Regions from separate parts of the Ruegeria sp. AH12 genome, predicted to be linked through region 1. Evidence: riboswitches for the same ligand, from Rfam matches in the RefSeq annotation. Region 1 holds a riboswitch; each other region holds the start of a gene.
The links. A riboswitch is a leader RNA that binds a small molecule or an ion and turns the genes downstream of it on or off. The one in region 1 is predicted to bind cobalamin.
Positions count from the first base shown of each region.

Region 2: it holds a riboswitch for cobalamin, as region 1 does, so the genes downstream of both, ACR0EL_RS10735 (DUF1636 family protein) here and ACR0EL_RS07780 (hypothetical protein) in region 1, are expected to answer to the same signal.
Region 3: it holds a riboswitch for cobalamin, as region 1 does, so the genes downstream of both, ACR0EL_RS13915 (energy-coupling factor ABC transporter permease) here and ACR0EL_RS07780 (hypothetical protein) in region 1, are expected to answer to the same signal.
Region 4: it holds a riboswitch for cobalamin, as region 1 does, so the genes downstream of both, ACR0EL_RS06470 (DUF1636 domain-containing protein) here and ACR0EL_RS07780 (hypothetical protein) in region 1, are expected to answer to the same signal.

Region 1 covers NZ_JBQFYL010000003.1:212,938-220,331, reverse strand. The annotation lists gene ACR0EL_RS07795 (serine/threonine protein kinase) at 1-1,709, shown strand, start outside; gene ACR0EL_RS07790 (PP2C family protein-serine/threonine phosphatase) at 1,789-2,607, shown strand; gene ACR0EL_RS07785 (HD domain-containing protein) at 2,798-3,418, opposite strand; gene ACR0EL_RS07780 (hypothetical protein) at 3,609-3,920, opposite strand; cobalamin riboswitch at 4,047-4,252, opposite strand; gene speB (agmatinase) at 4,424-5,386, shown strand; gene ACR0EL_RS07770 (hypothetical protein) at 5,498-5,746, shown strand; partial or broken gene ACR0EL_RS07765 (tyrosinase family protein) at 5,759-6,916, shown strand; gene ACR0EL_RS07760 (hypothetical protein) at 6,935-7,246, shown strand; gene ACR0EL_RS07755 (maleate cis-trans isomerase family protein) at 7,266-7,394, opposite strand, start outside.
Region 2 covers NZ_JBQFYL010000005.1:106,816-114,209, reverse strand. The annotation lists gene ACR0EL_RS10755 (glucokinase) at 5-964, shown strand; gene ACR0EL_RS10750 (carbohydrate kinase family protein) at 999-1,925, shown strand; gene ACR0EL_RS10745 (D-lyxose/D-mannose family sugar isomerase) at 1,945-2,610, shown strand; gene ACR0EL_RS10740 (hypothetical protein) at 2,994-3,488, shown strand; cobalamin riboswitch at 3,533-3,749, shown strand; gene ACR0EL_RS10735 (DUF1636 family protein) at 3,848-4,204, shown strand; gene ACR0EL_RS10730 (ABC transporter ATP-binding protein) at 4,201-4,977, shown strand; gene ACR0EL_RS10725 (ABC transporter substrate-binding protein) at 4,990-5,943, shown strand; gene ACR0EL_RS10720 (iron ABC transporter permease) at 5,945-6,955, shown strand; gene ACR0EL_RS10715 (LacI family DNA-binding transcriptional regulator) at 6,957-7,394, opposite strand, start outside.
Region 3 covers NZ_JBQFYL010000009.1:27,877-35,270, forward strand. The annotation lists gene ilvD (dihydroxy-acid dehydratase) at 1-1,422, opposite strand, end outside; gene ACR0EL_RS13905 (helix-turn-helix domain-containing protein) at 1,529-2,089, shown strand; gene ACR0EL_RS13910 (CBU_0592 family membrane protein) at 2,089-2,358, shown strand; gene ACR0EL_RS13915 (energy-coupling factor ABC transporter permease) at 2,374-3,051, opposite strand; cobalamin riboswitch at 3,107-3,320, opposite strand; gene sseA (3-mercaptopyruvate sulfurtransferase) at 3,464-4,318, shown strand; gene ACR0EL_RS13925 (amino acid aminotransferase) at 4,318-5,502, shown strand; gene ACR0EL_RS13930 (ammonium transporter) at 5,628-6,938, opposite strand; gene ACR0EL_RS13935 (P-II family nitrogen regulator) at 6,972-7,310, opposite strand.
Region 4 covers NZ_JBQFYL010000002.1:477,050-484,443, forward strand. The annotation lists gene hisF (imidazole glycerol phosphate synthase subunit HisF) at 1-49, shown strand, start outside; gene ACR0EL_RS06435 (phosphoribosyl-ATP diphosphatase) at 46-354, shown strand; gene ACR0EL_RS06440 (hypothetical protein) at 420-986, shown strand; gene ACR0EL_RS06445 (CoA-binding protein) at 989-1,459, opposite strand; gene ACR0EL_RS06450 (YHS domain-containing (seleno)protein) at 1,658-2,110, opposite strand; gene ACR0EL_RS06455 (hypothetical protein) at 2,216-2,530, opposite strand; gene rlmB (23S rRNA (guanosine(2251)-2'-O)-methyltransferase RlmB) at 2,511-3,284, opposite strand; tRNA gene ACR0EL_RS06465 (tRNA-Tyr) at 3,401-3,484, shown strand; cobalamin riboswitch at 3,721-3,926, shown strand; gene ACR0EL_RS06470 (DUF1636 domain-containing protein) at 4,010-4,390, shown strand; gene cobW (cobalamin biosynthesis protein CobW) at 4,387-5,442, shown strand; gene cobN (cobaltochelatase subunit CobN) at 5,448-7,394, shown strand, end outside.

The sequences.
Region 1 (7,394 bases):
CCAAGGACAGCCTTGAGCGCACGATCGTGATCAAGGAATGCTTCCCCGAGGCGATCTGCCGTCGCAGCCAGACCGCGGTTCGCCCGCGGTCCCAGTCGCATACATCCTCGTACGAAGCGCTGGTGAAATCCTTCGAAAAAGAAGCACGCAATCAGTCAAAACTTGTGCATCCCAACATTGCCGGTGTCCACCAGGTGTTCAGAGACAATGAGACCGCCTATATGGCGATCGATTTCATCGAGGGCAAAGATCTTCTGGACACGATCGAAGAACGTAAGACGATACCGCCCGAAGAGGTTGAGCGGCTGTTGCGCACCACGCTGGAAGCCATTGGTTTCATCCATAGCGAAGGCATGCTGCACCGGGATATCTCGCCAGACAACATTCTGATCAACCAAGACGGCGAACCGATGATTATCGATTTCGGCGCCGCCCGTGAGAGCGCCGCCAAATCTGACCGCGCAATGTCGATGCTGAGGGTCGTAAAGGAAGGGTATTCGCCGCAAGAGTTTTACCTGCAAGGCGCGGAGCAGGATCAGTCAAGCGATCTTTATGCGCTGGCGGCTACGTTTTATCATGTCATCAAAGGGGCTGCCCCGCAGGACAGCCAGACCCGGTTGGCGGCTTTGGCCCAGAATGGCAAAGATTGCTACGAACCGCTTGAAGGTGCGGTTGAGGGTTATCCTGTCAGTTTTTTGCGAGCGATTGATCGTGCCCTGAGTATTCCGCCCGAAGACAGGTTCCAATCTGTTCAGGAATGGCAGGATGCGATTGAAGAAAGGATGCCGATCGAAGCGAAGCCCGAACCGGTCGCTGCGGTCGACTTCAACGATAAAGTCGCGGTCAACAGCAAAGCGCCGCGCAAACGTTCAAACTCTATGCTGATGATCGCGCTGATCGTCGCCGGAGTAATCGGTGGAGCAGGGTACTATTTCAGCCAGGGCGGAGAAGCGGATCAGGATGTGGTCGCGATTGCTGATACCCAGCAGGCGGCTCCGCAATCAGCCACCGATGAAGAGCCCGAAAGCAGCAGTGCGACGGCACAGGAGCCGGAACCCCGGCCTGTAGTCGCAGAGCCAGAAGTGGAGAGTGTTGCTTCGGAACCAGTGACGACAGGTTCAAACTGGATAGCGTGGACTGGCCCCGCTGTGGATCTGCCGTTTGCGACCGTTACAACATCGCAGCCGCAGGGCAGGTTCTCGATGGTATCGCTGGTGCGATCTGACCTTGATCAGGCGACAACGGATTGGTTGAAATCCGGCACGATCATCTATTCCGTAAATGGTCATTTGGTGGTGGATGACAACTCGATCATTCGTGCAATCCAATCGCGTGAGGCTAATCCCGAAAGTGGCGAGATTCTGGTGGATATGCGGGTCAGAACCGAAGAAGATAGCCCGGTTTCTGAAAAGAACCTGACCCTTCAAACTGGTAAGGTGGTCGAGCTCACAAACGGAGTTCAGTTCATTACGGTCACCAATGGCAATGGGAAATGGGTCAGCAAGGTATTGCGCGCTCCGGCTTCGGCCAAATCAGTTCGCGTGGGCGATATTGTCGTGTCAGAAACCGCTTCGCAGATTTCGGTCGAGGGTGAGAACGGTATTACCCAGTTGTTCGAAGAGCTTAGCAGTACAGGTGCGGAGCTTGCGTTGCTGACCATCGCGCGGAATGGCGAACTGCAATCGGTGGATCTGCCACTTACGCATTAATGCTTGGCGGCTCTTATAATTACGAGCCGCCTACATTGCCTTGAAGGAAATTCAAGTGTCTCATTCTGAAAGATATCTGATGCAAGTTCACGAGCCCAGATTTCATCAGGCGGAGGAACGCCTGCGTGATGTCTTCGATATTTCAACCGTGATTAACCAGGGTGCCCGTGAGTATCAGGAAGATGCCATTCTTTCTGAAAAGCCGATCGGATCGGACATAGGGTTCGTGGTCCTGGCAGATGGTATGGGTGGCCACGCGGCGGGGGATGTTGCCTCTAACCTGATCGTTTGTGAGGTGATGAAAGGCTGGTTAGCCGCCGGGCTGAACAAAGACTCATCAAATTCAGAAGTCGTCGCATTCTTGCATGACAGTGCCGAACGCGCGAACAAGCAGATTTTCGAAGCCAGTCGCAACGATCTGAATGTAAGGGGAATGGGAGCTACGCTTCTCATATTGATCTGCATCGAAGATCGCGCGTTTTGGTTTTCCGTCGGGGACTCGCCGCTCTATCTCTGGCGGTCTGGCGAGCTAATACAGCTGAACGAGGATCATTCAATGGCGCCACAAATCGATATGATGGCGAAACTTGGCATGTTGGATCCCGATTTGGCCCGAAATCATCCCGACAGAAACATGCTTACATCGGTCATACATGGTGGCGACATCGCAAAGATCGATTGCCCCTCAGACCCGTTTCAGCTTCTGTCAGATGATGTTCTCATTGCAGCTTCGGATGGGCTTCAGTTTCTAGAAGACAAGGACATTCAAGAGGTCGTCACGCGCAACTATGAAGCGGGTTGCGACGCTATTGCGGACGCGCTGATCAGAGCCTTGATCGGCCTTGATGATCCCGATCAGGACAACATAGCTTTTTCTGTTGCAAAGGTTTGTTCTTAGGCGTTGATAGCTGGCGTTGAACTGATATCGTGGCGCATCTGCATTTTTGCAACCTGACTTGCCACAACTGAATCCTTCGATTTTTGTAGTGGCGATTGGCCCGTTTTGCGCTGAACGAGTATCAAATCACCTCTACCAACTCCGCATGTTTGAACAAAGCAGGCCGTGATTTAACTAAATCGAATACATCCTACGCCCGCCGCGTTTCAGCAACGGCGTCATCGATGAGTGGAACCCGGACGCCAGGTTGAACAACTGCCGGATCATAGGGTTTGCGATCAAACACCTCACGCACCATATCTGCAAAGAAAGACAGTGGTTTGCTGGGATAAGCGGGATCAAAGCTGGATTGATCCCAGCGTTCGCAGAACTCGGCACAGTCATAGAAATAGATGCTGTCACGATGAGCTTGGCGTTTTTCGGGGTTCGCGCCTACGTGCTCTCCGAAGTAAACAAGCTGAAAATCCCCATGGGTGTGCACACACCACGTGACCTGTTCGCGCAGGAAGGGTTTGAGGATTGAGGCCGCATATTCATCGTGATTATGCGGCGCGTATATGTCACCGATATCATGCAGCAGGGCGCCAACGATCCAATCTATGTCTGCCCCGTCAAACCAGGCGCGGGTGGCCGATTGCACCGAATGGCCAAGACGTGTGACTTGATAACCGGACAGGCTTTTGTCGAGCCGTTCCATTGCCTCCAGCAAACGATCTGCCGTTCCTTTGCAGTACTCACGCTCCAGAGTATCGAGGAAGGTGTAATCCTCTTTGTCCCCGTCCTTCATCTGCGTGAATTTCACCTGGTCCATAGCATGTCCTTTGGCGTTTACGTGTGGGTCAGCGGGTGCAAGCAAGCTTACAATTCTGGACTATCCACGCAAACACCGGACTGGGCAAATCAAACCTGTTGTGCCGGTGAAAGTTGTAGTCGCCGGAGCTGAGTGTTCGACCTCGTCCAAGAGCACAAAGCTGTGCGATGATCCCGCAGCCCGTTCGATGTCACAGCGGCATGCGAAAGGATCGGCGGGCCTGTGCGCCGCCGCGCCTTTCACGTTTTGGCATGGCAAGTGGCAAAGGTCTGAACGGCTGTTCCAGCGAAGTCAGAAGCAATTCGCAGAACGCTGCAACGGCAGGTGAGTGATCTTTAAATGGTGCAGCTGTTTCGTAAGCATGCCTCGCAGCTACTGCATAGCTGGCATTGCCTGGAACACCCGCGATCCATTGCATATAGCCAAGCTGTCCCATCTGACGTGCTTCATCTACAGGCATGGGACCTGTGTCGAGTTGAATAATCGTCCGTTCCAATAACATCGCGCCCTCCGCGCAAGGGGAGGAGTGTGGCTGGTCACGGTGATGTGCCGGGGACGCTTGGTCCTTCGGTCGTCTCTGCCGTTCCCAAGGCACCCCGCCCGGGTTCAAGTTGACTGCGGCGCATGTCATCATACACCGTAGATGGCAGGTCTCCTGACTTGCGGGTCAACGCTTTCCCGTTCCTTCCCGAACCCTAGGGCTCAGTGGTTTTCAACGGGGTCGCTCGCCGCTTACAGTTGCGGGGGCAGTCACGGAATTGGGTATGAACCCGCACCGTGTTCCCTTTTCAGCCGACTCGAACCGAGCCGGACACCATCATAAACACTGTCTCATACGCAAATCACTATGTCCATCGGGTTCGGATGCAATCTGATCATCGCTGGAAAAGGTTTGTCAAAGTTGAAGAGATCGCGGGTTCGACCCTTAGGGGTCTTTACAGGGCGTGGCATTCGGGTGCCTTAATGTTAGCAAATGTTGAAGATCTGAACAGAAAGAACGCTAATATGTCGAACCATGGCTACGACTCCGGCCGATTGAACCTGCCCTTCGTTGGTATCTGTACCTTTGGCAAGTATCCCTATGTAGAGGATTGGAACGCAATTGACGCCGACGTTGCGGTTCTTGGCGCCCCGTTTGATTTTGGCTGTCAATGGCGGTCCGGGGCGCGGATGGGGCCACGCGCGATCCGTGAGGCGTCGACGCTGTTCTCATTCGGGCATGCAGGGGCCTATGATCACGAAGATGATGTCACCTATTTGGATCCGGCCAAAGTAACCATTGTTGATATCGGCGATGCAGACATCGTGCATACCGACACGATGAATAGCCACGCAAATATCGAGTTTGGGGTGCGCAAAATACTGGAGGCCGGGGCGCTACCGGTCGTCTTGGGCGGCGATCATTCGATCAATATCCCCTGCATCAATGCCTTTGATGATCAGGAACCGATCCATGTGGTGCAAATTGATGCGCACCTGGATTTTGTCGATGAACGGCATGGGGTGCGCTATGGTCATGGCAACCCGATGCGCCGTGCCGCTGAAAAACCCTATGTCACGGGCCTCAGTCAGATCGGCATTCGCAATGTATCGTCCACCGCCAAGGATGGCTATGTGGATGCCCGCGCCATGGGATCAGACATCCAATCTGTCCGGCAATTCCGCAAAATGGGGGTCGATGGGATGCTGGCCCGCATTCCCGAAGGCGCGCGGTATTATGTGACTATCGACATTGATGCCTTTGACCCGTCCATCGCCCCGGGAACAGGCACACCAAGCCATGGCGGGTTCATTTACTACGAAGTGCTAGAGCTCATGGCAGGTCTGGCCAAGCGGGGCGACATTGTTGGTCTCGATCTGGTTGAAGTCGCCCCGAACTATGACGCCACCAGCTCCACCCAAATCCTTGCGGCCCAGTTGCTAATGAACATCATCGGGCGAGTGCTGCATGAGAAAGAGCAGCGTTAGATTCGCCAGTAGCCATCTATTTGAGCTTAGTGTTTGGGCGAGCCACCGCCATCGGCGGTGGTTTTGTGCCATACTGAGCGCATTGAAGCGCTCCTTAAGGCGGATTTTTAGATGACAGCGATTGCCAAACTGAACTTTCTAAGAAAACCAGCTGGGTTGCCGCGGATCCGTTTCGACCTGATCAGATTGCGCGAGGAAGATATTCAGGACCTGCGCGACGCATATGCTGCGATGTACGAAATCTCTGACATCGCGATGGGTGATCAGCGCGGATATTTCGCTCTGGCGCGCGGGCATGGTTATGATCAAGACCTTTGCCATGACGATGACCGCACGTTTCTGACCTGGCGCCGGTCCTAGGTCTATTCATTCGAAAAAGCACTTAACAGCGCGCTGAAACGGTGGCGCGTGGACGACGAACTCGAACCTACGCTTCCCTATTGGGATTGGAGGCAGTTTGCCACAGCGACGCACGCCTCGAACGGGCTGCCGAAAGTAGTGGACGATGCGACCTACACAAACAGTGCCGGGGATGATGTTCCAAACCCGCTGGCCCGCGCACACAGCCTCTATCGTAGCATTGCCCTGGGTTTGACTGGTGATGAGATCTTCACACGCAGATACACAACGCGCCTGCGCAGCAATATCCCATTGCTGGAGGATGAGGTTGAGCGTTACCTGACCAATCCAAACTTTGAAGCCTTCCAGGCCGACTTCAACTTTGCGGCTCATGGCGGTATCCACGTTTTAACGGGTGGCACGGATACATCGTCGCCATTGCCCCGCTCGATTGGAGATATGGGCAGCACAGTGTCCGCGTCTTACGATCCCGTTTTCTGGCTGCACCATGCGATGTGCGACAAGGTTTGGGCAGATTGGCAGGCGTTATGGCCAGCGGCCAATGTTCCACAGCATGTTCTGGACACAGTTGTATATGATGGTCGGGTGGGCCGCGATCTGATCGATGCGGAAACCTCACTTCGCTACATCTATTCCGAGGATTCCGTTGAAGCCGCGATTGGTGCTTTGGGCACCGCAGACAGCGCGCCCGCGGCCGCATTGTCAGCGGCGGCCAGCAATGTGACCGAGGTTCGGCTGGGCACAGTGAAAGCCGGGTTTGTCAGGGCGGAACTTGAATTCCATCGCATGCGCCCGCCAACGGAAAGCTTTGAGCTGCGCGCCTATGTCGACAATGCCAGTTGTGATGCTTCGACAGGGTACAAAGACAAAAGCTATGCAGGGCGCCTTGTCTTTTTTGGTCACGGCACCTGTCCGGGTGCGCCGGGTCATTGTAACCCGGCCTTGGCAGTCCGTGATGATTATGACCAAAGATACAAGCATCCGCTCAGATATGAGCATACGCGGTATCGGCTGGACATCACACGCGGCTTGCGGCGCTTCATTGGCCGAAAAAAGACTGTAAAAGAACTGAAGATTTACCTTGTTACGCTGGATGACAAAGGTGAGGCCGCCGCGCCCGAGGCGCTGGTTTATGATCAGTGTTCCTTGCGTACCTATGCCAAAAACTAAACGGGTGGGGCTGGATCCTTGGACGTTAAACTTACGGACAAAGCTGTCAAAGACAGGGTTCTAAGGATCTGGTTGCGCCGTGTCCCGGAAGCGGGTGGTTTTCTTCAGGCCTGGCATATTGATGCAAACGAGAATGAGCGTCAGATCGGCAGCGCAACTTTGTATGGCAGAGGGGCCGGATCGACGGCACAGGAACGTGCAATGCTGTTGTTTCGACTGCCTTCGGATACTGATGATCTGAAGCTTTCAGTGGGGGATCGCGTTCAAATTCGTATTGAAGAAGGAAGCGGTTTCAAAGAGCTGAATCTCGATGTATCTGAGATTGAGTAGTGCTTGGAATTTGAAGAACTTAACCAGTTTTGCTTAGATGCCTGCCGGGATGTTCGAAGATTTGTCCGAAACCCTCAAGCTTATCCATAATTCCGGCGCGGCGTAGACAGGACCAGAATTGCGCCTGGTTCGATGTGATGACCGGTTT
Region 2 (7,394 bases), on a different contig from region 1:
CCTGGTGGCCGATATCGGTGGCACCAATACCCGGCTTGGGGTTGTCGAGAACTGTGCGTTGACTGAATTGCGCAAACATCCAACCGGCTCCTTGTCCGACTTACTTAACGCATTTCACAGTTTGCGAGATGACGTCGGAACTGATCCTCAGGCAGTTGTTGCCGCAGGTGCAGGCCCGGTTCAGGCTGGCGTGATTCAACTGACAAACGCAAATCTGGACTTGTCCGAGGCTGAGCTGGCCGAAGCCACCGGTGCCCGGCACACTTATGTCATCAACGACTTCACCGCCGCAGCATGGTCGGTGGCCGAGGTTACGTCCAATGATGTAACCGTCTTGCAGGGGGCGCCCACGCCGCCACTCGGCACGCGGCTGGTGGTTGGACCCGGAACCGGGCTGGGCGTCGGGGCGTTGCTGTATTCCGAAGGGCATTATCACACCGTCTCGGGCGAAGGAGGCCATGTCGGCCTTGCGCCGCGCCACCGGGATGAGGTTGATATCTTTGACGCGGCCAGGCGTATCGCGCCCGAGTGTTTCTTTGGCGACAGCCTGAGTTTGGAAGCTGAGATGTTCCTCAGCGGCACCGGACTACCGATCTTGTACCAAGCAGTGGCAATGGCGGCCGGTCAAACCAATATCTCCGCGCGCCCGGCGCGGGATATCCTGCAGGATGCGCGATCCGGCACTGATCTGCACGCGGTTCAAACCGCATCGCTGTTCACAACGCATCTGGGCGCTTTGCTAGGGGATATGGCAGTCACATTGATGCCAATAGGCGGCGTCTTTCTGGTCGGTGGCGTGGCGGAAAAAAACCGCTGGCTGTTCGGGGACAGTTTTCTGGATGCCTTCAACAATGGTGGCCGGTTCAGCGAGCTGCGGCGCGGAATGGATCTCTATGTCTCCGAACAGGTCGAATTTGGCATTGTTGGCGCTAACAACTTCTGCAAAAATGCGCTCATGCGGTAGAACCGCCTGACAATTCTCAATGAAGGGACGCGGGATGATCCTGTGCTGCGGAGAAGCGCTGATCGATATGATCACCGAGCCTACAGTCTCGGGTGCCCAAGGGTATGTACCCCATTCTGGAGGTGCAATTTTCAACACGGCGATCGCGTTGGGGAGATTGGGCGCGCCTGTTGGTATGTTGACCGGCCTGTCGTCCGATATGTTTGGTGAACAATTGGCAGATACGCTGAAAGCGAGCCATGTGGACACCTCCCATGTGATCACCAGCGACCGCCCCACCACGTTGGCGTTTGTGAAACTGGTCGATGGTCATGCATCGTACAACTTCGTGGATGAGAACACTGCCGGGCGCATGCTTCAGCCTGAGGATATGCCCGACCAACTGCCCGCCATCTCGACCCTGTATCTAGGCGGTATCAGTCTTGCCTGCGAACCCTGCGCCGATGCTTATGCTGCCCTGCTAAACCATCACGGGACGGATCGAGCGGTGATGTTGGACCCCAACATCCGACCGGGATTTATCCAGGATCAGACCAGATACCGCACCCGTTTGAATGCCATGATTGCGCAGACCGATATACTCAAAGTCTCGGATGAGGATCTGGACTGGATCATTCCGGGGCCCGAAACCCATGCGGAAAAGGTGCCTTTGTTGCTGCAAGCCGGACCTGCGGTTGTGATTGTTACACGTGGGAGCCAAGGGGCTTCGGGTTATCTACGCGATGGCTCGGAGACCACGATACCGGTTAAAGCAGTTCAGGTCGTCGATACAGTGGGGGCGGGTGATACGTTCAACGCCGGTGTGCTGGCCGAACTTCACCGTTCCGGACATCTGACCAAACCCGGGCTGCGCGATCTGACAAAAGAAAGCCTGCGCGCCGCTTTAGCGTTGGGTGCAGATGTTGCAGCAGTCACCGTGTCGCGTGCCGGGGCCAACCCACCCTGGGCGCACGAGCTCTAGCCCCAAAAAGGGAAGTCACATGAAACGTTCCGACATCAACCGCGTCAAGACCGATGCACAGGCCTTTATCCAGTCTTTCGGGTTCATCCTGCCCCCCTTTGCCAACTGGTCTCCGGATCAGATGCGCAGCGCCAAGGCCGACACGATCCGCGCCCGGGGACTGGGATGGGACATCACCGATTACGGGCAAGGCAAATTTGATGAGCTTGGCCTGTTCCTGTTCACCCTGCGCAATGGAGATGAGAACGATCTGAGCCACGGTCGCGGGATGCTTTACGCAGAAAAACTGCTGATCTCGCGCGACAAGCAGCTATCGCCGATGCATCGCCATATCGTCAAAGCCGAAGATATCATCAACCGGGGCGGCGGCGATCTGGTGATGGAGATCTATGCCTCGAACCCCGACGGCAGCGTCGACCGAGACACACCGGTTGTGGTTCCCAGCGATGGATGCGATATCACCATCGCTCCGGGCGAATTGCTGCGCCTGAAACCCGGCGAAAGCGTAACCCTGATGCCCGGCATCTGGCACGCCTTCTGGGCCGAGCGCGGGGATTGCCTGATCGGCGAGGTCTCAACCGTAAACGACGACCGCACCGATAACGTGTTTGAACAATCCATCCCCCGCTTTGCCACGATCGAAGAAGATACCGAGGCCGAATTCCTGTTGGTTGCGGATTACTGATCTGATCCGGCAGCGGTGGCCTGAAAAGCAACAACCGGCCCCAGCATTGGGGCAGGAAACTTCCCTGTTGCATTATCCGAGTATTTTTGTCAGTTACTGGCTGACCTAGTCAGATCCCTTGGAATCACGCCCGGTCCGGATCAGCGACCACAAGGGGTGTATTCAATGGCAAATTCACTTGCAGATCTTCTGGCCATGGATGCTGTCGCAAGCCGTCATGGCTGCGCGCTCAAGCCAAAACTACGGCAAGCGATTGAGGCTGATCTACGGCTTCCAGCCCGTGCATCTACGACGCAGTCTGACCAACCCATAGATCAGAACAACCTGCCAAAAAACGTTCACAGCCTTACCTGTTGTGTCGCAAAACAGGGGAGGAAATACGCATGACACCCCCTGAAAACAAGTCGATCCGCCCACTGGTCCAATTCGAATTTGATGATTTCGAGCGCGGGCTCCTGCCTGTGATGCGCCATTTCATTCAAAGTTTTGCAGAGCCCGATACGCAATCCTGGCAATTTGCGTATTCTACCGCCATCGAGCGGTGGGGCGTGGATCAGGGTCTGACCTTGGCCCATCTGGTCTACAAGATCATCAAGGCCACGCTTTACAGCCGCCCCTACGGATTGGCGTTCAACGACCCGCTCTGCGTCGAAAGCCGCAACCATTTCACCAGTGATGAACTGGCGTTGATGCGTATGCTGCATCACATGCGGCGCGACGAAACACCAGCCGCCCGAGATGCCGCTGGGTTGCTTTCTGGCGGGTATCCGGATGCCCATGTCGTGCAAGCGGGCCTGACACTTGCCAACCGGTTCCCAACAGATGCCGCGCGTCGCGAGCGCATCAATAGCAGACCCGTTCTTCGGGTCGTACGATAGTGCTCGGTCGTAAACGACGATACTTGACAAGCATATCTTCACCAGAATAGCTGACCTGTGATGGTTCCCGCTACTTTGATTGCGGGATGAAAATGGGAATACGGTGCGGCCCCCGAAATATCGGAACAGGCCAAGTCCGTGACTGCCCCCGCAACTGTAAGCGGAGAGCGACGCCAAATCACCACTGGCCCGAGCAGGCCGGGAAGGTTGGCCAAGCAACGACCCGCAAGTCAGGAGACCTGCCATCACCAGTGAAACCAACCCGGGACGGGGCGTCCTGGAAGGAGGATTGATGGCACATATGCGTCCTATCGGGACTGGCACTTTCGACACGGGCGTTCTGCGCGTTGAGGGTGGCAATGACCCGCAACGCTGATCACTTTGTGCTGATCTGCTCGACCTGCCAGGGTGAGATCGAAGCCAGCGCCGCCCAAAGTCTGCTGGACGCTTCGCTGCCTGACGGGTTCGCTACGCGACTGATCCCGTGCATGGCAGGATGCGAACGTCCCATGGCCATCGGTCTGCAAGCCGAAGGCAAGGCGCAATACCTGTTTGGCGATATTCAAAGTACCGCCGATCTGGATGCAATCGCCGCCTTCGCCCATCAGTACCGCGACAGCGAGAGCGGCTGGACCAGCGCAACAGATCGCCCCCCCGCCTTGCTATTCAAAACACTGGCACGTCTGCCCCGTCTTCCAAAGCGGGATAAGGCATGAGCTTTCTAGTCGCGGAAAACCTGGAATACTACGCCCTGAATGGCGATATGTTGCTGCAAAGCGTCTCATTCTCTTTGGAAGAAGGGGCCATACTTGCCATCGCCGGTCCGAACGGCGCCGGCAAAACAACGCTGCTGAACCTGCTCTGCGGGGTCGAACGTCTGGCGCTGGGGGATGTACGGATCAACGGTCAAAGCCTGCGCAGCCTGTCTGCACAGGAACGCGCCCGGACCATTGCGGTTGTTGGCCAGCAGGAGTTGCCCGATGGCCGCCTGAAACTACGCGACTATGTCGCGCTGGGTCAGATTCCCATTCAAAGCGACCGCTCGGCAGAAGACCACAAGATGGATCTTGCGCGCGTTCTGCGCACGACCGAGCTGACCCATCTGGCGGATAAGCCGATGCAACGGCTCTCGGGTGGGGAACGTCAGCGCGCCCATATCGCGCGTGCATTGGCGCAGAACCCCTCGCTGCTGTTTCTGGACGAGCCCACCAATCATCTGGACCCCGATGCCAAGGGGCACATGCTTTCGCTGGTGGCCGAACTGGGCGTGACGGTGGTGATGATCGTGCATGATTTGGTCGTGATCCCCGAATTCGCCAGCCATGTCGCGCTGATGAAATCCACACGCATGACGGGCTTTGGGCCGGTCGACCAAATACTCACGCCAGATCATGTGCGCGACACGTTTGGTGTTGACTACCTGTGCTTCCAGCACGAAGGGCGCGTGATCCCGGCGCTGGATATCCGAAAACGAACGCTTTCATCCTGACAGGAGACATTGATGAAACAGAAAATTTGGTCAGCTTTGATGATCACCGGCTTGGCCAGTGGCGCAGCAGCGCATGAGGTGACCGTTGACAATTGCGGCGAACCGCTGGTGTTCGACGCCAAGCCGGAACGGCTGGTTGTGCATGACATGAACATGACCGACATGGCCTTTGCGCTTGGTTTGCAAGAACACATTGTTGGCCTGACCGGTATCACCGGTTGGTACAAGACAAGCCCTGATTTCGATAAGCTGCGCGGTGACATCCCGGAACTGGCCCCCAAATACCCAACCGTCGAAAACCTGGTTGCGGCAGAGCCCGACCTGTTCTTCGCGGGCTGGTATTATGGCATGAAGCCCGGTGGTGACGTGACCCCGGACACTCTGGCCCCGTTCGGCATCAAGACAATGATCCTGACCGAAAGCTGCGTGCATCTGGACAAGGACCGCCCTGTGGCCAGCATGGACCTGTTGTTCAACGATGTGCTGCGTCTGGGTCAGGTCATGCACGTCGAGGAAAAGGCCGAGGAACTGGTTGCAGGCTGGAAAGAACAGCTGTCTACCATCGAGGCCAAAACCGCCGATCTGGCCAAACCCCGTGTTTTCCTGCTGGACGGCCCTGCAGATGCGCCCTTTACCGCTGGCAAATTCGCCATCCCCGATGCGATGATCGCAGCGGCTGGCGGCGAAAACGTCACCCATGACATGGACACCAGCTGGGGCCGCACCTCGTGGGAAGCGGTTGCTGCATCGAATCCGGAATTCCTGGTGCTGCTTGACTATCAGACCGGCAACGGGGCAGAGGACACGTTCAAGTTCCTGCAAGAGCACCCGGTGATGTCCCAAACAGATGCTGTGAAAAATGAACGCTGGATCGGCCTGCGCTATGAAGAGCTGACACCGGGACCGGCAAACATTGACGCGATCCAGAAGATGGCGGATGCGATGCACCCGACGGCGACCAACTGATATGGTCCAGACGGGCCGGATAGTTGTGCTGGGGGCGGTCGTTCTGACCGCCCTTTTGCTGCTGTCGACAGTCTACGGTACAACCCCGATCCCAGTGGCGGATGTCATTGCCGCCATCGGCCTGGGCACAGGTCTGTCAGAAGGCGAGATGTCACCGCTGCATCGGATCGTGTTTGATCTGCGCCTACCGCGCGCGCTGTTCGCCGCTGTCATCGGTGCGGGGCTTGGTGTTGTGGGGGTGGTACTGCAAACCACCACGCGCAACGACTTGGCAGATCCATTTCTGTTCGGTCTCTCTTCGGGCGCGGCTGCGGGCGCTGTTCTGGTCATCACCGTCACCGGTGATGTGCTGGGCATCTGGACCCTGCCGCTGGCCGCGTTTTGCGGCGGCCTGATCGCATCGGGCATCGTGCTGGCCTTGGTCCAAGGGCTGCGCACAAGTGCACCGGAAAAACTGATCCTGGCGGGGCTTGCCGTGTCTTTCCTGTTCTCCGCCATCACCAACTATCTGATCTTTTCCGGAGACAACCGAGCCGCCCATTCGGTGATCTTCTGGATGTTGGGCGGACTGGGCCTTGCGCGGTGGGAGACGTTCCCATTGGTCCTGATCGGCCTAGCCCTGATCCTGGGCTATGCACTCTATCGAAGCCGCTGGCTTGACGCCCTTCTGACCGGAGATTTCACCGCTGCCACCTTGGGTATCCCGGTTCAGGGTCTGCGCTTTCGCATGTTCTTTGTTGCAGCTTTGGCCACGGCAAGCTTCGTGTCGGTCGCGGGTGTCATCGGCTTTGTCGGTCTGATGGTCCCTCATATCGCACGGGGGATCGCAGGAACGCTGCATCGCAACCTGCTGATCACCTCGGCCATTGTGGGGGCTATCCTGCTGACCGCCTCTGACATCGTGTCCCGACTGCTTCTGGCCCCTCAGGAGTTACCAGTCGGCATCGTGACCACATCGATCGGGTCGCTTTTCGTATTCCTGTACCTGTTCAAATCGGCGCGAAACGTTTGACCTAATGCGTTCCACGCGGAACGAAAAACGGATCAATCATGATGGTTTCACTTTGCTTGCCCGGCTCTGCCAACCTGCGTTCAAGCAACGCAATGACCTGATCGACCGCATCATCAATCGGGTTGTTGACGGTACTGAGATCGAAATTTGGCCATCGGGCCATTTCGATATCGTCAAACCCGATCAGTGAAAGATCACCCGGAACGTCCAACCCCAGCTCGCGCGCGGCGGTCAGCGCGCCGATCGCACTGGCGTCGTTGGCACAGACCAACGCGTCTAGCTTGTGCTCAGCCAACAGTTTCAGCGCAATCTCGTGCCCAGTCTCAACAGTGAAATCCCCTGTGGCTTCGGCAATCAGCTTTAACCCCGCTTTGTCCAAAACATCGATTACACCCAATCTACGCTCAGCAGATGAGGAGAAACTGGGTGCGCCGCCTAG
Region 3 (7,394 bases), on a different contig from region 1:
GCCTTCTTTCACCTTGCCGGTCAGGATGTCGCTGACCGCCTGATCCTGGCTTTCGCAGACATAGGCCGAGCCGGTGAAGGTCAGGCTGCTGGCATCCACGCCTGCCGTTTTGACGATACAGCCGTCCCGCGCGATATTACCGAACAGAACCGCAAGGCCTCCGTCCTGAGAAAACGCATGTTCCTTGGACCGGATCACACCGCCTTCGCGGTCGGTATCCAGTTCCTTGTATCGGTTCGACTGGCTGAAGGCCTGCGTGGTGCGCACACCACCGGGGGCCGCTTTGAACAGGTCCTGCGCCGCCGGGTTGTTGGCGACTTTGATGTCCCAATTGGCAATCGCTTCGCCCATGGTCGGCGTGTGAACAGTGCTGCAGTGGTTGTGGAACAACCCGGCACGGCTCAGCTCGCCCAGAATTGAGAAGATGCCGCCGGCGCGGTGGACGTCTTCCATATGCACATTCTCGGTGTTGGGTGCGACCTTGCACAAGCAAGGCACCTTGCGGCTGAGCCGGTCCATGTCGGACATGGTGAAATCGACGCCACCCTCGTTGGCGATGGCAAGTAGGTGCAGGACCGTATTGGTCGATCCACCCATGGCAATGTCGAGGCTCATGGCATTCTCGAATGCATCAAACGTCGCGATCTCGCGTGGCAGGAAGCCTTTTTCGTCCAGATCATAGTGCCGCTTGGTGATCTCGACGATCCGGCGACCCGCTTCAAGGAACAGCTGTTTGCGGTCCGCATGCGTGGCGAGGGTGGAGCCGTTGCCCGGCAGCGCCAGACCCAGTGCCTCGGCCAGACAGTTCATCGAGTTCGCCGTGAACATGCCTGAGCACGAGCCGCAGGTGGGGCAGGCGTTTTCCTCGATATGCTGAACCTGCTCATCGGTGAACCGGTCGTCAGCGGCGGCGACCATGGCATCTACAAGGTCGATCTTCTTGGCATCCAGATCAGCGATGTCGATCTTACCAGCCTCCATCGGCCCGCCCGAGACAAAAATCGCTGGAACGTTCAGACGCATCGCAGCCATCAACATGCCCGGCGTGATCTTATCGCAGTTCGAGATACAGACCATCGCATCGGCGCAATGCGCGTTGACCATGTATTCCACAGAATCCGCAATCACTTCGCGTGAGGGTAGGGAATAGAGCATCCCGTCATGGCCCATGGCGATGCCGTCATCCACCGCGATGGTGTTGAATTCCTTGGCAACACCGCCAGCCTTTTCAACCTCACGCGCGACCATCTGGCCCAAATCCTTTAGGTGGACGTGACCCGGCACGAACTGAGTGAAGGAGTTGACAATGGCGATGATCGGCTTGCCGAAATCATCGTCCTGCATACCGGTGGCGCGCCACAGTCCGCGGGCACCGGCCATGTTGCGGCCATGGGTAGAGGTTCTGGATCGGTACATTGGCATGATGCTGTTTCCCTTTTGCCCCGGTTGCAATATGCGGGGTATGTGCGTTATAGCGCACGTACCATATGTGCGCTATAACGCACAAGAGGATTCGAAAGACAATGGCATGGCTCCGGACGACATAACACTGAAACTAAGGGATGTGCGGGCCGCTTCGGGGTTGAGCCTGTCGAAAGCTGCCGAAATCACCGGTGTCAGCAAAGCGATGCTAGGTCAGATCGAACGCGGCGAATCAAGCCCGACGATCGCAACGCTCTGGAAGATTGCCAAAGGATTTCAGCTGCCGCTTAGCGCGTTGATCGACACCGTGAATGGCGATCCTTCGGTCTTTCAAACCGTCACCTTTCCCGGCAGCATCGAGGTCAAGATCGTCTTCCCCTTTGATCCGGCCTTGGGGGCAGAGACATTTCACGTCAACCTCGACCCGAACCAAAGCCATGAGTCCCCTGCCCATGCCGCTGGTGTGACCGAGGAGGTCTTTGTGCTCAGCGGCACATTGGACATTCTGAAAGGCGAGGCTTGGGTGCCCTTGCAATCGGGGCAGGGGCTGCGATTTGCAGCGGATATCCCGCATGGATATCGCGCAGGTGCTGAAGGGGCGGCGTTTCTGAACATGCATCACTATGCGCAACAGCCAGATGTTCAGGAAAACGGCAAGGTTCATTGATGAGCGAGTTTTTCAACAGCCTGACCATCGTGGACGCCATCGGTTCCTTCGGAGCCTTGATCGTAGTTGCCGCCTATTTCGCCACGCAGATGCGGTACATGAATTCCGAAGATCTGGCTTTTCCCGTAGTGAACCTGCTGGGGTCTGTTTTGATTGTCTATTCGCTGCTTCAGAACTTCAATCTGGCGTCGATGCTGATTGAAGGCTTCTGGATCATCATCAGCGTGATCGGAATCATTCAGCATTTCAGGTTGCGCCGCGCAGGGTAACGCGGCGCAATAGGGTTATGCAGTGTTGTGAAGGCGCGGTGTGAACAGGCCAAACTTGCCCAGATCCCGCATGGATTTTGCTGCGGCCAAAACGGCCAGATCAGCCAGTGGTTCTATCAGGATAACCAGCATGTAGGCAGCGCCGAAACTGGCGACCGCTGTAAAGTTCTCGGCTCCAAATCCTTGGCCATAAAAGGCCCAGAATGCCACCCAGATGGCGACACCGCCCTGATAGGCCGTCGACAGCGCAAGCGCCTGAGAATATTTCAGATCAATATAGGCCGAATTTGGCGCAATGATGCGATTGGCCAAAGCTTGCAAGGCAAACAGCGGAACCAGCAGCGTTGTCATGTTCATCCCGAACTGAGGCAGGTCGAAAGGCGCCAGGAAAAACCCCTGAATGAACAAGCCCGCGATCAGACCGATCGCGGCAGGGGCCGCACCGAACAACAAAAACAGGGTCGATCCCAGAATGAAGTGAACCTCTGACACCCCGACCGGGAAGTGCGGCAATACCTCAAAGAAGGTGAAAACCAGCCCGGTGGTCAGGGCTGAGCGAATGGCAAGGCTGGCAAGGCCACTGCTTTTCAGGCTGTCCCATGCCATTTTAGCGGTATAGAGCCCTGCGCCAGTTGCGGTGACGTAGCTCAGGACAAGTTTGGCGCCATTTACGACGCCCGGTTCGATATGCATAGTTTGGTCTCCTTCCCGTCACACCCGACGGTAGAAAGGTTTAATAATTGGGCTTTCGCCCGGTTTGCACATGGCAGGTCTCCTGACTTGCGGATTGGCTTCGATCCCGACCTTCCCAACCGATTGCTTCGGTCAGTGGCCCAAATGGGACGAAACTCCGCCTACAGTTGCGGGGGCAGTTCCGGAATTGACGGGTATTGTCGCACCGGATTCCCTTTTCATTCCTCCGGGGAAATTCCCCTTTGGAAACCATGTCAGGCAGGTGTCTGGCACCGGGTGCCACCTGTCAAGCAGTCAAACGTGTATGTTTGGAAAAAATTGTCAGCGCTCAGGGGCGTGCAGGCCTTGGCATGGCTTGCACGTTTCGCCGCTCGGATATAGGGAAACTCAGACTCGCTTAGGGGAGGCTTTGATGCAAGACGATCCGAAAACCCTGGTTTCCACCGACTGGCTTGCCGCCCATATCAAGGACCCCGATCTGCGGGTGCTGGATGGGTCGTGGTACCTGCCGCAGCATGGGCGCGATGCCAGAGCTGAGTATGATGAGGGTCATATCCCGGGCGCGCGGTTCTTTGATATCGACGATATTGCGGATCATCGCTCGGACCTGCCGCATATGATGCCGCCGGTCGAGAAGTTCATGTCCCGCCTGCGCGCGATGGGCGTGGGGGATGGACATCAGGTGGTTGTCTATGACGGCTCGGGCCTGTCCTCAGCAGCGCGCGTCTGGTGGATGTTCCGCTTGATGGGGCAGGACAACATTGCCGTGCTGGATGGCGGTCTGCCGAAATGGCAGGCCGAAGGGCGCGAGATCGAAGATCTGCCCCCTGTGATTCGGGATCGGCATATGACCGTACGGGTTCAGAACCATCTGGTGCGCGACGTGACACAGGTGTCCGCCGCCTCCAAACTGGCTGATCATGAGATCATCGATGCCCGAGCCGCCGCCCGTTTTGCCGGGGCCGAGGCTGAACCGCGCGAAGGGCTGCGATCGGGTCACATACCGGGGTCGCGCAACGTGCCCTTTGGCAGCCTGCTAAATAGTGACGGCACGATGAAGTCGCCCGATGCGTGCCGCGCCGTGTTTGAGGCCGCAGGCGTGGATCTGGCTAAACCAGCGATCACCTCGTGCGGTTCGGGCGTGACCGCTGCAATCCTGAGCCTTGCGCTTGAACGCATGGGCAAAAAAGACCACGCGCTTTATGACGGCTCCTGGGCTGAATGGGGTGCTTTCCCAACCCTGCCCGTCGCAACCGGAGAGACCTGATGTTCGAGAACCTCAAACCGCAGCCCGCCGACAAAATCCTGGCGCTGATGCAGATGTACCGCGAAGACCCGCGTGATCAGAAGATTGATCTGGGTGTCGGCGTCTACAAGAATGCCGAAGGTGTTACCCCGGTAATGCGTGCGGTCAAAGCCGCCGAAAAACGCATTCTGGAGGAGCAGGAAAGCAAAGCCTATACGGGACTGGCGGGTGATCCGGCCTATGCCGATGCAATGATCGGCTTGATCCTTGGCGATGCGGTGCCGCGTGCCAATATTGCCGCCGTTGCGACACCGGGCGGGACGGGTGCCTGCCGTCAGGCGTTTGAGATGATTCGCATGGCCAATCCTGAGGCGCGCGTGTTTGTATCGAACCCGACATGGCCGAACCACCTGTCGATCCTGAATTATCTGGGCATGGAGACCGTCCAGTATCGCTATTTCGACGGCGAAACCCGCGGCGTCGATTTCGACGGCATGATCGAGGACCTGAAAACTGCCAAGGCGGGCGACGTGGTTTTGCTGCACGGTTGCTGCCACAACCCGACCGGCGCAAACCTGAACATGGTGCAATGGCAAGAGGTTGTGAACCTGATCAACGAGCTTGGCCTGGTTGCCATGATCGACATTGCCTATCAGGGCTTTGGTGACGGTCTTGAGGAAGACGCGCAAGCAACCCGCCTGATGGCCTCGTCGGTCAAGCGCTGCCTGATCGCGGCGTCCTGCTCGAAGAACTTCGGCGTGTACCGTGAGCGTACCGGCCTGCTGATGGCAATCAGCGATGACGCGGCGCAGACGGCATTGAACCAGTCGACGCTGGCCTTCCTGAACCGCCAGAATTACTCGTTCCCGCCGGACCATGGCGCACGGGTCGTGACCACCATCCTTACCGACGATGCCCTGCGCGCAGATTGGGCCGCTGAGCTGGAGGAGGTGCGCCTCTCTATGCTGGGTCTGCGTCAACAACTGGCAGACGAGTTGCAGCGTCTGACCGGATCAGACCGGTTTGGCTTTGTCGCCCAGCACCGCGGTATGTTTTCGCGCCTCGGCGCGGCCCCCGAACTGGTCGAGCAACTGCGTAACGATCACGGGATCTACATGGTCGGCGACAGCCGGTTGAATATTGCCGGGCTGAACGCAACAACAGTTCCGATCCTGGCCAAGGCGATTGTCGACGTCGGAGTCTAAGCGACACTTCACCACGAAACAGAAACAAAAGCCGCGCAGATCAGTGCGGCTTTTTTAGTTTTCAGCGTTGAGCAACAAAAAAGGCCGGGCGCGAACGCCCGGCCTTCGAGTGGTTGTCTCAGATCTTAGCCTTTGGAGAATTCTGGATAAGCTTCCATACCCAGTTCTGCCATGTCGAGGCCGTTGATCTCGTCCTCTTCGCTGACACGGATGCCCATTACCGCTTTCAGGATCGACCATACGATCAGAGCGCCGACGAAGGTGAACACACCGTATGCGACGATACCAGTCAGCTGGGTAATCAGGCTGGCCTCGCCGTAGAAGATCACCGCGATCGTGCCCCAGATGCCTGCGAACAGGTGAACAGGGATGGCACCAACAACGTCGTCGATCTTGAACTTGTCCAGCATCGGAACCGCGAAGACCACGATGATACCGCCAACTGCACCGATCCATAGCGAGCCGAACAGGGTCGGAGCCAGAGGTTCAGCGGTGATCGAGACCAGACCAGCCAACGCGCCGTTCAGCACCATGGTCAGGTCAGGCTTCTTGTACAGAACTTGGGTCAGGATCAGGGCAGCGACAGCACCAGATGCGGCAGCCATATTGGTGTTGGCAAAGATGCGTGACACGTCGGTTACGTCACCCACGGTGCCCATAGCCAGCTGTGAGCCGCCGTTGAAGCCGAACCAACCCAGCCACAGGATGAAGGTACCCAAGGTGGCCAGCGCTAGGTTCGAGCCGGGCATCGGGTGAACCTTGCCGTCTTTGTACTTGCCAATACGCGGGCCAAGGATCAGACAGCCAGCCAGAGCTGCCCAGCCACCGACCGAGTGCACAACGGTCGAGCCAGCGAAATCCGAGAAGCCAGCTTCGGACAACCAGCCGCCACCCCACTGCCAGGAGCCAGAGATCGGGTACATGATACCGGTCAGAACGACGACGAAGATCAGGAATGGCCACAGTTTGATGCGTTCCGCCACGGCACCTGACACGATGGACGCGGTTGCGGCAACAAAGACCAGCTGGAAGAAGAAGTCCGAACCGATTGAGGCATAGTCCAAAGCAGCCTCGGCCGGGTCAACACCAACCGGATCAAGCACGGTTGGGCCGCCAATGGCAAAGATACCATTGAAGTCGCCAGGATACATCGTGTTGAAGCCAATCAGCCAGTACATGATCGCGGCAATGGAAAACAGCGCCACGTTTTTGGTCATCTGCATGGCGACGTTCTTGGAACGCACCAAACCACCTTCCAGCATGGCAAAGCCTGCCGCCATGAAGAAGACCAGGAAACCCGCCATCAGGAACAACAGGGTGGTAAAGATATACTGGGTGTGCAGCGCGGCTTCGCCGGTGGCAGCCTCTTGCGCCAGACCCATCTGCGGCAGCACGACAAGCGCGGCGGCAGGGATGAGAGATTTCATCAGGTTCATTGTCAGTCCTCGAATTTATGTGAGTGTCGGCGCTCAGAGCGCCTCTTCGTTTGTTTCCCCGGTCCGCACGCGCATGGCCTGCTCGACATCAAGGACGAAAATCTTGCCGTCACCGATCTTGCCGGTCTTGGCCGTGTTTGTGATGGTCTCAACGATCTGGTCGGCCATCGTGGCTGGCACCACGATTTCCAGTTTGATCTTGGGTACGAAGTTCACGGCGTATTCTGCGCCGCGATAAATTTCTGTGTGACCGGATTGTGAGCCGAAGCCCTTGATTTCGGTCACCATCATGCCGCGCACGCCAGCCTGGGTCAGTGCCTCGCGCACCTCCTCGAGCTTGAACGGCTTGATTGTCGCAATGATGAGTTTCACGTCAGTCCCCTCTGCTTCTCCGGTCACACCGGCTTGTTTGCACCTGCAGAAAAAGAGCCTGAGGAGGGGCGTTTAGGAACGATT
Region 4 (7,394 bases), on a different contig from region 1:
GGCCAAGGAACACATGGCTGCTGCGGGTATTCCGATGAGGTTAACATGAGCATTCTCCAAGAACTTGCCGCGACGATCGAAGCCCGCAGAGGGGCTGACCCTGACTCCAGCTGGACCGCCAAACTGCTGGCCAAGGGCCCAGAAAAATGCGCCGAGAAATTCGGTGAAGAAGCGATTGAGGCGATCATCGAAGCTGTCAAAGGCGACAAGGACAAGCTGACCTCCGAGGCGGCGGATGTACTGTATCACCTGCTGGTGATGCTTGCCGCGCGCGACGTTGCGCTGGATGATGTGCTAGCTGAACTCGAACGACGTCAAGGCACCAGCGGTATTGCAGAGAAGGCCACGCGCTAAGTAAGCTTTCGATATGTTAGTTCCAGCTTTATGATCCTTCGAGATATCCAATAGGGGAAATCGGAATGATCAGAGCTTTGGCCTTTGTTCTGGCTCTTGTGGGTTTGGCAGCCTGCGCTACCCCTCCCCCGCAGACTGGGGATGAGGTGCAGCGTCTTGCGGCCGAGATTCGGACTCTAGGGCCTGGGATTGACCCGGAAGAGGCCGACCGCGCCGCCCGGATCGCCTATGCCTACACAGCCCAGCTGGCGCAGGAATATCAGATCACTGATCCCCCGCTGATCCACAACACGAAGGTCAACAGGGGGCTGCGCCCGCGCGGGCTGTGCTGGCATTGGGCCGAAGATATCGAGCGTCGATTGAAGCAGGAAAACTTCGAAACACTTACGCTGCATCGCGCCATCGCCAATGCCGACAACCCTTTCCGCATCGACCACAGCACGGCGATCATCAGCCGCGCCGGAGACTCGATGTACGAAGGTGTTGTGCTGGACCCCTGGCGCTATGGCGGGGTTTTGTTCTGGTCCCCGGTGTCAGATGACAGCCGATATGACTGGGTTCCGCGCGATGTTGTTCTCGAAAAACGGCGCCTCGAACAGGTGGCGCGGCTGAAACCCTATGTCGCCAACTAGGTTCAAAGCTTCGATGAAATGATGCCGGTGCTGAACCCACCCATGCGCAGTTCGCCAAACAGGCGCTGATATTCGATTTTGGGGCAACGGTTCATTACCACATCCACCCCACGGGCCTGCGCCGTTTCAGCAGCCTCAGGATGCTCGACCCCGATCTGCATCCAGATGGTCCGAAGCTTGGGGAACACCTCCAGCGCCTCATCGACAATGGGTGGAACAGCCTCGGAGCGCCGAAATATATCGACCATATCGACAGGTTCAGAAATCTCGGACAGGGCGCCACGCACCGTCTGGCCAAACAAGTCCTTGCCAGCATGGCCCGGATTGACGGGGATCACCGCATATCCTTTCAACGAAAGATACCGCGCCACATAATAGCTGGGTCGCACCGGATTCATCGACACCCCAACCACCGCGATGGTTTTGGTGCGTTGCAGGATGGTTTTCAGATGATCGTCGGAATAATCAGCCATGGCCGCATCCTAATCACAGCCGCGAAAAAGAAAAAAGCGCCCAAGAAGCCTTGGGCGCCAGTTGTTGGAACGAGGGACAGTGAAATGACCCGCGGCAGTTCCGTTCCGCGGTCACTGTGACATTTAGGCATGATCTGGTTAAAAAAAAGACCAAGCGCTCATTTTTGTGATGACTTTTCACAAAAAACGGAAATTCGCTTAGTCTTCGTACAGAATGACGGGCCAATTTTCTTCGGCCAGATGGATATTTGCCGTCCTGTCCTGTTCCCAGATCTGCTCAACCGCCGGGGAATGAGTCAGATACAAACGCCCATCCACAACCTGCCATGCCATGGGGTCAGTGCTTTTCAGAACACCATTTGCCATCGCATAGGAACAATAGCCCCCGAACTGAGGCGCGAAGGCACGCGGGTTGCTTTCAAACCGCTCGCGATTTTCCTGCGACGCAAAATGCCACTGGGCCCCCTTCCACATAACGGCAATGCTTGGTTCACCACGAACCGGTACAGCACTGTCGAAATAGGACACCGGATCGTACCCCGCCATCGCGGCGCCATCGGTCGCAAAATAGACAGGTTTGTCCTGCGCCAAAGCGATAGGCGCCAAAGCGATGGCTGTCAGTATACCGAATATGAAACGGCGGTTTTGCATCTGGGTTCCGTAGCAAAGAATCGAGCAACTAAGATGCAACTTTTGAACCGCTGTGAAACCCCCGTTGACGTGGATGTGAACATCCTTGCGAATGCGCGGTAGCCTTTAATCAAAGATGTCTTCTATAACGTCCCAGGCTTCATCCAGAACGCGATAGAAAGTGCTCTTTTTCTTCTTCTTTTTTCGCGATTTCGGGGGTGCTACGTGGCTGATCGCCGTACGAGCAGACTTTGATTTCTGAACCTTGTGCTTTGGCAACATCTTAAGGTCGTGCAGGGGCGCACCGCAGCTTGAACAACTCAGCTCGTGCCGTTTCTTCCCGGTCAGAACCAGGGCAGCCCGAGTACCGCAATAGCAGCAGGTGGCGATTTTGGACGGTCCGGAAATAGCGATCTCCTGTCTAATGATGCCGAGAGGCATATAGGGCGATTGCGGCAGCATTTGAGACGTTCAGTGACCCAAATCCCCCGGATGCGTCAATTTTAACCAATTGATCTACAGTTTCTTTGGTCTTTTGCCGCAATCCCGGCCCTTCAGCACCCAATACCAGCGCCACAGGTCGATCCCTTTGGTCCCCCAGGGCTGTTTCAATAGTTTCATCCGCCTCGCCATCCAGACCAAGCACCAGAAACCCCATCGACTGAAGCTCGGTTATGGCATCGGCCAGATTGCGCACCCTTAGATAAGGCTGACGTTCCAATGCGCCGCTGGCGGTCTTGGCCAGTGCCCCGGTTTCAGGGGCCGAATGATGCCGGGTTCCGATCACAGCACTTGCACCCAGTACTTCGGCTGACCGAAGAATCGCACCTACATTATGTGGGTCCGTTACACGGTCCAGCAGGATCACCCGGGGATGTTCCCGTCCGATGCAGTTCTCGGCCAAACCGCCCCACTCCAGCGGCTTAACCTCAAGCGCTGCCCCCTGATGCACCGAACCCGCATCGATCGGGGCACTAAACTTGCGCGGATCAACCATCTCGGCCTCGATCCCCGCGAATTCAATGGCTTCGAGCAGCTTGTCCCGCGCATTTCGCGTCACAATCAGGCGCAGTTTCTGGCGTTTGGGGTTCATCAAGGCGTCGCGCACGGCGTGCAAACCAAACAGCCAAACCGTCTCTGCCGCAGCTGCTTTTCGCGCCTGTTCCTTTTCAACAACCCACTTGGGTTTTTTCATTCTGAGGGCCTCCGGGCCATGAATTCGCTTTCCTGCGTCAATGCCGTATTTTCCTGTTGACGCTCCTTTGGTGCGCTAGTAATCACGCCTCCACGTCAGGTGCAACGCCTGACAGTGGGCGACAGGCCGCAAGGTGTGGCAGGGGACTGTAACTCCCTCGCGGAGACGCACGCCTGGTTCGATTCCAGGGTCGCCCACCACTCTCACAAAGCTTCCAGATACCAAAGCAAAACGCCCCCGACTTTGGCCTGTATCTGCTGTTATGAAGAGCCGTCTAGTTATTCGTCAAACATTTGGTTCAGTGAAGTGGTCGCTGTAAACCTTTCGAAAGCCGCAGGCTAAGCCCAGCCATGCCGCCCAGCGACTGCCAGAGGTCGTTTTTCTGCACCCGGCGTTGCGGTTGTCGGCGACACGCTTGACAAGCACCGTATCAGTGCCGCATGTCCGATCCGTTGGTGTCCTCGTAAGAGGATGAAAAGGGAATGCGTCAACGGGTTTACCGCCAAACGCAGCCGCCCCCGCGACCGTGACCGGAGAGGGTGCCCAAAGCCACTGGCCAAAGGCTGGGAAGGCAGGACATCCGACAGGGTATACACCCTGACATCCGCAAGCCGGGAGACCTGCCAGCGCCCGAAGATGAAACCGGACGGGGTGTTCCGGTGTGGGGCTTGGATCGGCCCACATGAAACCCCGTCCCCCAGATTTGACTAAGGGGGATGAGAGAGATGAGTAAAGCCGCACCAGTTGAACTGCTGGTCTGCACGACATGCCGCCGTGGCCTAGCAATCGAAGATGACACCCAGCGCCCCGGCGCTTTGCTGCATAAGGCGCTTGAACAGGCGGGCGTGCCAGATGGAATCCACCTGAAACCCGTGGAGTGCCTGTCAAATTGCGATCAAGGATGTTCCATCGTACTGCGTGGCGGGCCCACGCGTTGGACTTTTGTCTACGAGAACCTCAACGAAACCGACCATGTCGAAACGATCATCGAAGGTGTGACCAAGTATTTGGCCACTGACGATGGTTTGGTCAAATGGCGCGAACGTCCTGAACATTTCCGCAAAAACTGTGCGGCCCGTATTCCCCCGATTGGAGCCCTAAAATGAGCAACTTGGAAAAACTCCCCGTCACCGTGATCACTGGCTTTCTGGGCTCGGGCAAAACCACACTGGTCAAGCATCTGATGCAAAACCCGCAGGGCAAGCGTCTGGCGGTGGTGGTCAATGAGTTCGGCGATGTGGGCGTCGATGGCGACATCCTGAAATCCTGCGCGATCCCGGATTGCCCGGCGGAAAACATCATGGAGCTCGCGAACGGCTGTATCTGCTGCACCGTGGCCGACGACTTCATCCCGACCATCGAAGCCTTGATGGCGCTGGAGCCGCGCCCCGATCACATTCTGATCGAAACCTCGGGCCTCGCCTTGCCTAAGCCGCTGCTGAAAGCGTTCGACTGGCCCGATATCCGCTCAAAAATCACCGTTGATGGCGTGATCGCGCTGGCCGATGCCGAAGCCGTCGCCGCCGGTCGCTTTGCGCCGAATGTGGCAGCGGTGGATGCGCAACGTCTGGCCGATGACTCGATTGACCACGAAACACCCTTGTCCGAGGTGTTCGAGGATCAGATTTCCTGCGCCGACATCATTCTGCTGACCAAGCCCGATCTGGCCGGTCCTGAAGGCGTCGCCAAAGCGAAAGAGATCATCGCCACTGAGGCCCCTCGCCCGCTGCCCGTTGTCGAAGTTGCCGAAGGCGCCGTGGATGTGCGCGTCGTTCTGGGTCTTGAGGCCGCAGCCGAGGATGACATGGATGCTCGTCCGTCGCATCACGACGGTCACCACGATCACGAGCATGACGATTTCGAAAGCACCATCGTCGAGTTGCCGGAACAATCCGATCCTGCCGATCTGGTCGCCAAGATCGAGCGTCTGGCCAATGAGCTGAACATCCTGCGCGTCAAAGGCTATGCCGCTGTTCGAGGCAAACCGATGCGCCTGCTGGTGCAAGCCGTGGGTGCTCGTGTGCGTCACCAGTACGACCGCCCGTGGGGGCCCGGTGAAGAACGCCGCTCGCGCATGGTGGTGATCGCTGAGCATGACGACATCAAAGAAGCAGAGATCCGCGATATCCTCACGGGCGTAACCGAGGCCGCTGAGTAAGGCCCATGCACGTCGTCTTCCGCGAAAGCCACGGGTTAGAAGAAACGGAAACCCCAACCGATCTGGGCCAGAGCCCGGCGGATTTGGTGGTGCTGTCCTTCTCGGACAGCGACCTTGGCGCTTTCGCGGCAGGCTGGCACCGTGGCGGCGGGCCCGAGGGGCGTATGCCCACGATGCGGTTGGCGAACTTGGCGGCGTTGAAGCATCCTCTGTCCGTCGACACCTACGTGGAACAGACGCTTGAGGGTGCGAAGGGCATTCTGATCCGCCTGATTGGTGGCGTGCCATACTGGGCCTACGGACTGCAGCAAGTTCTGTCGCTGGCGCAGGACAAGGGCATCGCGTTGGCCGTCTTACCCGCCGACGGGCGTGAGGACACGCGGCTGGATGAATATTCCACCCTACCCGTCTCGACCCTGCGCCGTCTGGCCCATCTTTGCGACACCGGCGGTGAAGTCGCAGCACAGGCCGCCTTAGCGCAGATGGCATTGGCGGCGGGGCTTTATGCCGGCCCTGTTATGGGGGCTAAGATCCTGCCCGAATCCGGCGCGTGGTGTCCTGATCGCGGCGTGATCCCGGTTGAGACTGCGTTTTCGGGCGACGCAAAACGTATCGTCGTCACGTTCTATCGCGCCTATCTGACCTCGGCGGACACGGCCCCCGTCGCCGCCGTGATCCGCAGCTTGCGGGATCGTGGGTTCGAGGCCGTCGGTCTCTTCGCCCCCTCGCTCAAGGCTCCTGCTGCCGCAGAATGGCTGCGCGACAACATCGTCGCACTGAAACCTTCGGCGATCATCAACGCCACCTCGTTCTCAGGCAAAGGCGCATCGGGTACGTCCCCTTTGGACGCGGCGGGCGTGCCCGTGTTTCAGATGGCTCTGGCCACGTCGCGCCGCAAAGCGTGGGCCGAGGCGGAACGGGGTCTCTCCCCTGCCGACCTCGCCATGCATGTGGTGCTGCCCGAGGTGGACGGGCGCATTTCGGCGGGCATTGCCTCGTTCAAAGAACCGGGCAAGCGCGATCCGCATCTGGAATATTCCCGCTTTGCCCACCGGGCTGAGCAAGAACGGATCGAAGCGATCATCGACCGTGTCACCGGCTGGCTGACACTACATGACAAGCCAAAAGCGGATCAGGTGCCCGCGCTTGTTCTGTCGACCTACCCCGGCAAAGATTGGCAAATGGCGCACGCGGTGGGTCTGGACGCGCTGGCCTCGGCCGAGGCGATGCTGGCCGATCTTCAGGCCGAGGGCTACAACACCGCACCGGCTGAGCCGATTGCTGAAACCCTGCTGGACGCGCGCATCTCATGGTCTTTGGAAGACTACCATGCGGCCCTAGCTGGCCTGCCCGAGCAACTGCGCGCCGATCTCCAAACCGTTTGGGGCAACCCCGAAGACGACCCAGTTTTTACCAAAGGCGCGTTCCACTTCACCGCCCTGCGCCGAGGCAACGCGCTGGTTGCACTGCAACCCGAACGCGGCATTCCTGAACTGCGCGATGACGACTATCACAACCTGTCTCGCACCCCGCGCCACGGCTATGTTGCCTTCTATCTGTGGCTCCGCAAAGGGCTGGGCGCAGACGCGCTGATCCATATCGGCGCGCATGGCACGCTGGAATGGCTGCCGGGCAAGTCCGTTGCTCTGTCTGCGAATTGCTGGCCCGAGGCGCTGATCCGCGACCTGCCAGTGATCTACCCTTTCATCGTCAACGACCCGGGCGAGGCCGCGCAGGCCAAGCGTCGGATCGGGGCTGTCACGCTGGGCCATATCCCGCCCCCGATGAAGGAAAGCGGGACGCCGGATCGCATGGTGCGTCTGGAATCGCTGCTCGATGAGTTTTCGAACGCGGACGGGCTGGACCCCAAACGGCGTGACCGTTTACAGGAGGATATCCGCGACGAGGCGCAGGCCATCGGTTTAGAAAGCGATCTGGGCCTCGATCAGGCG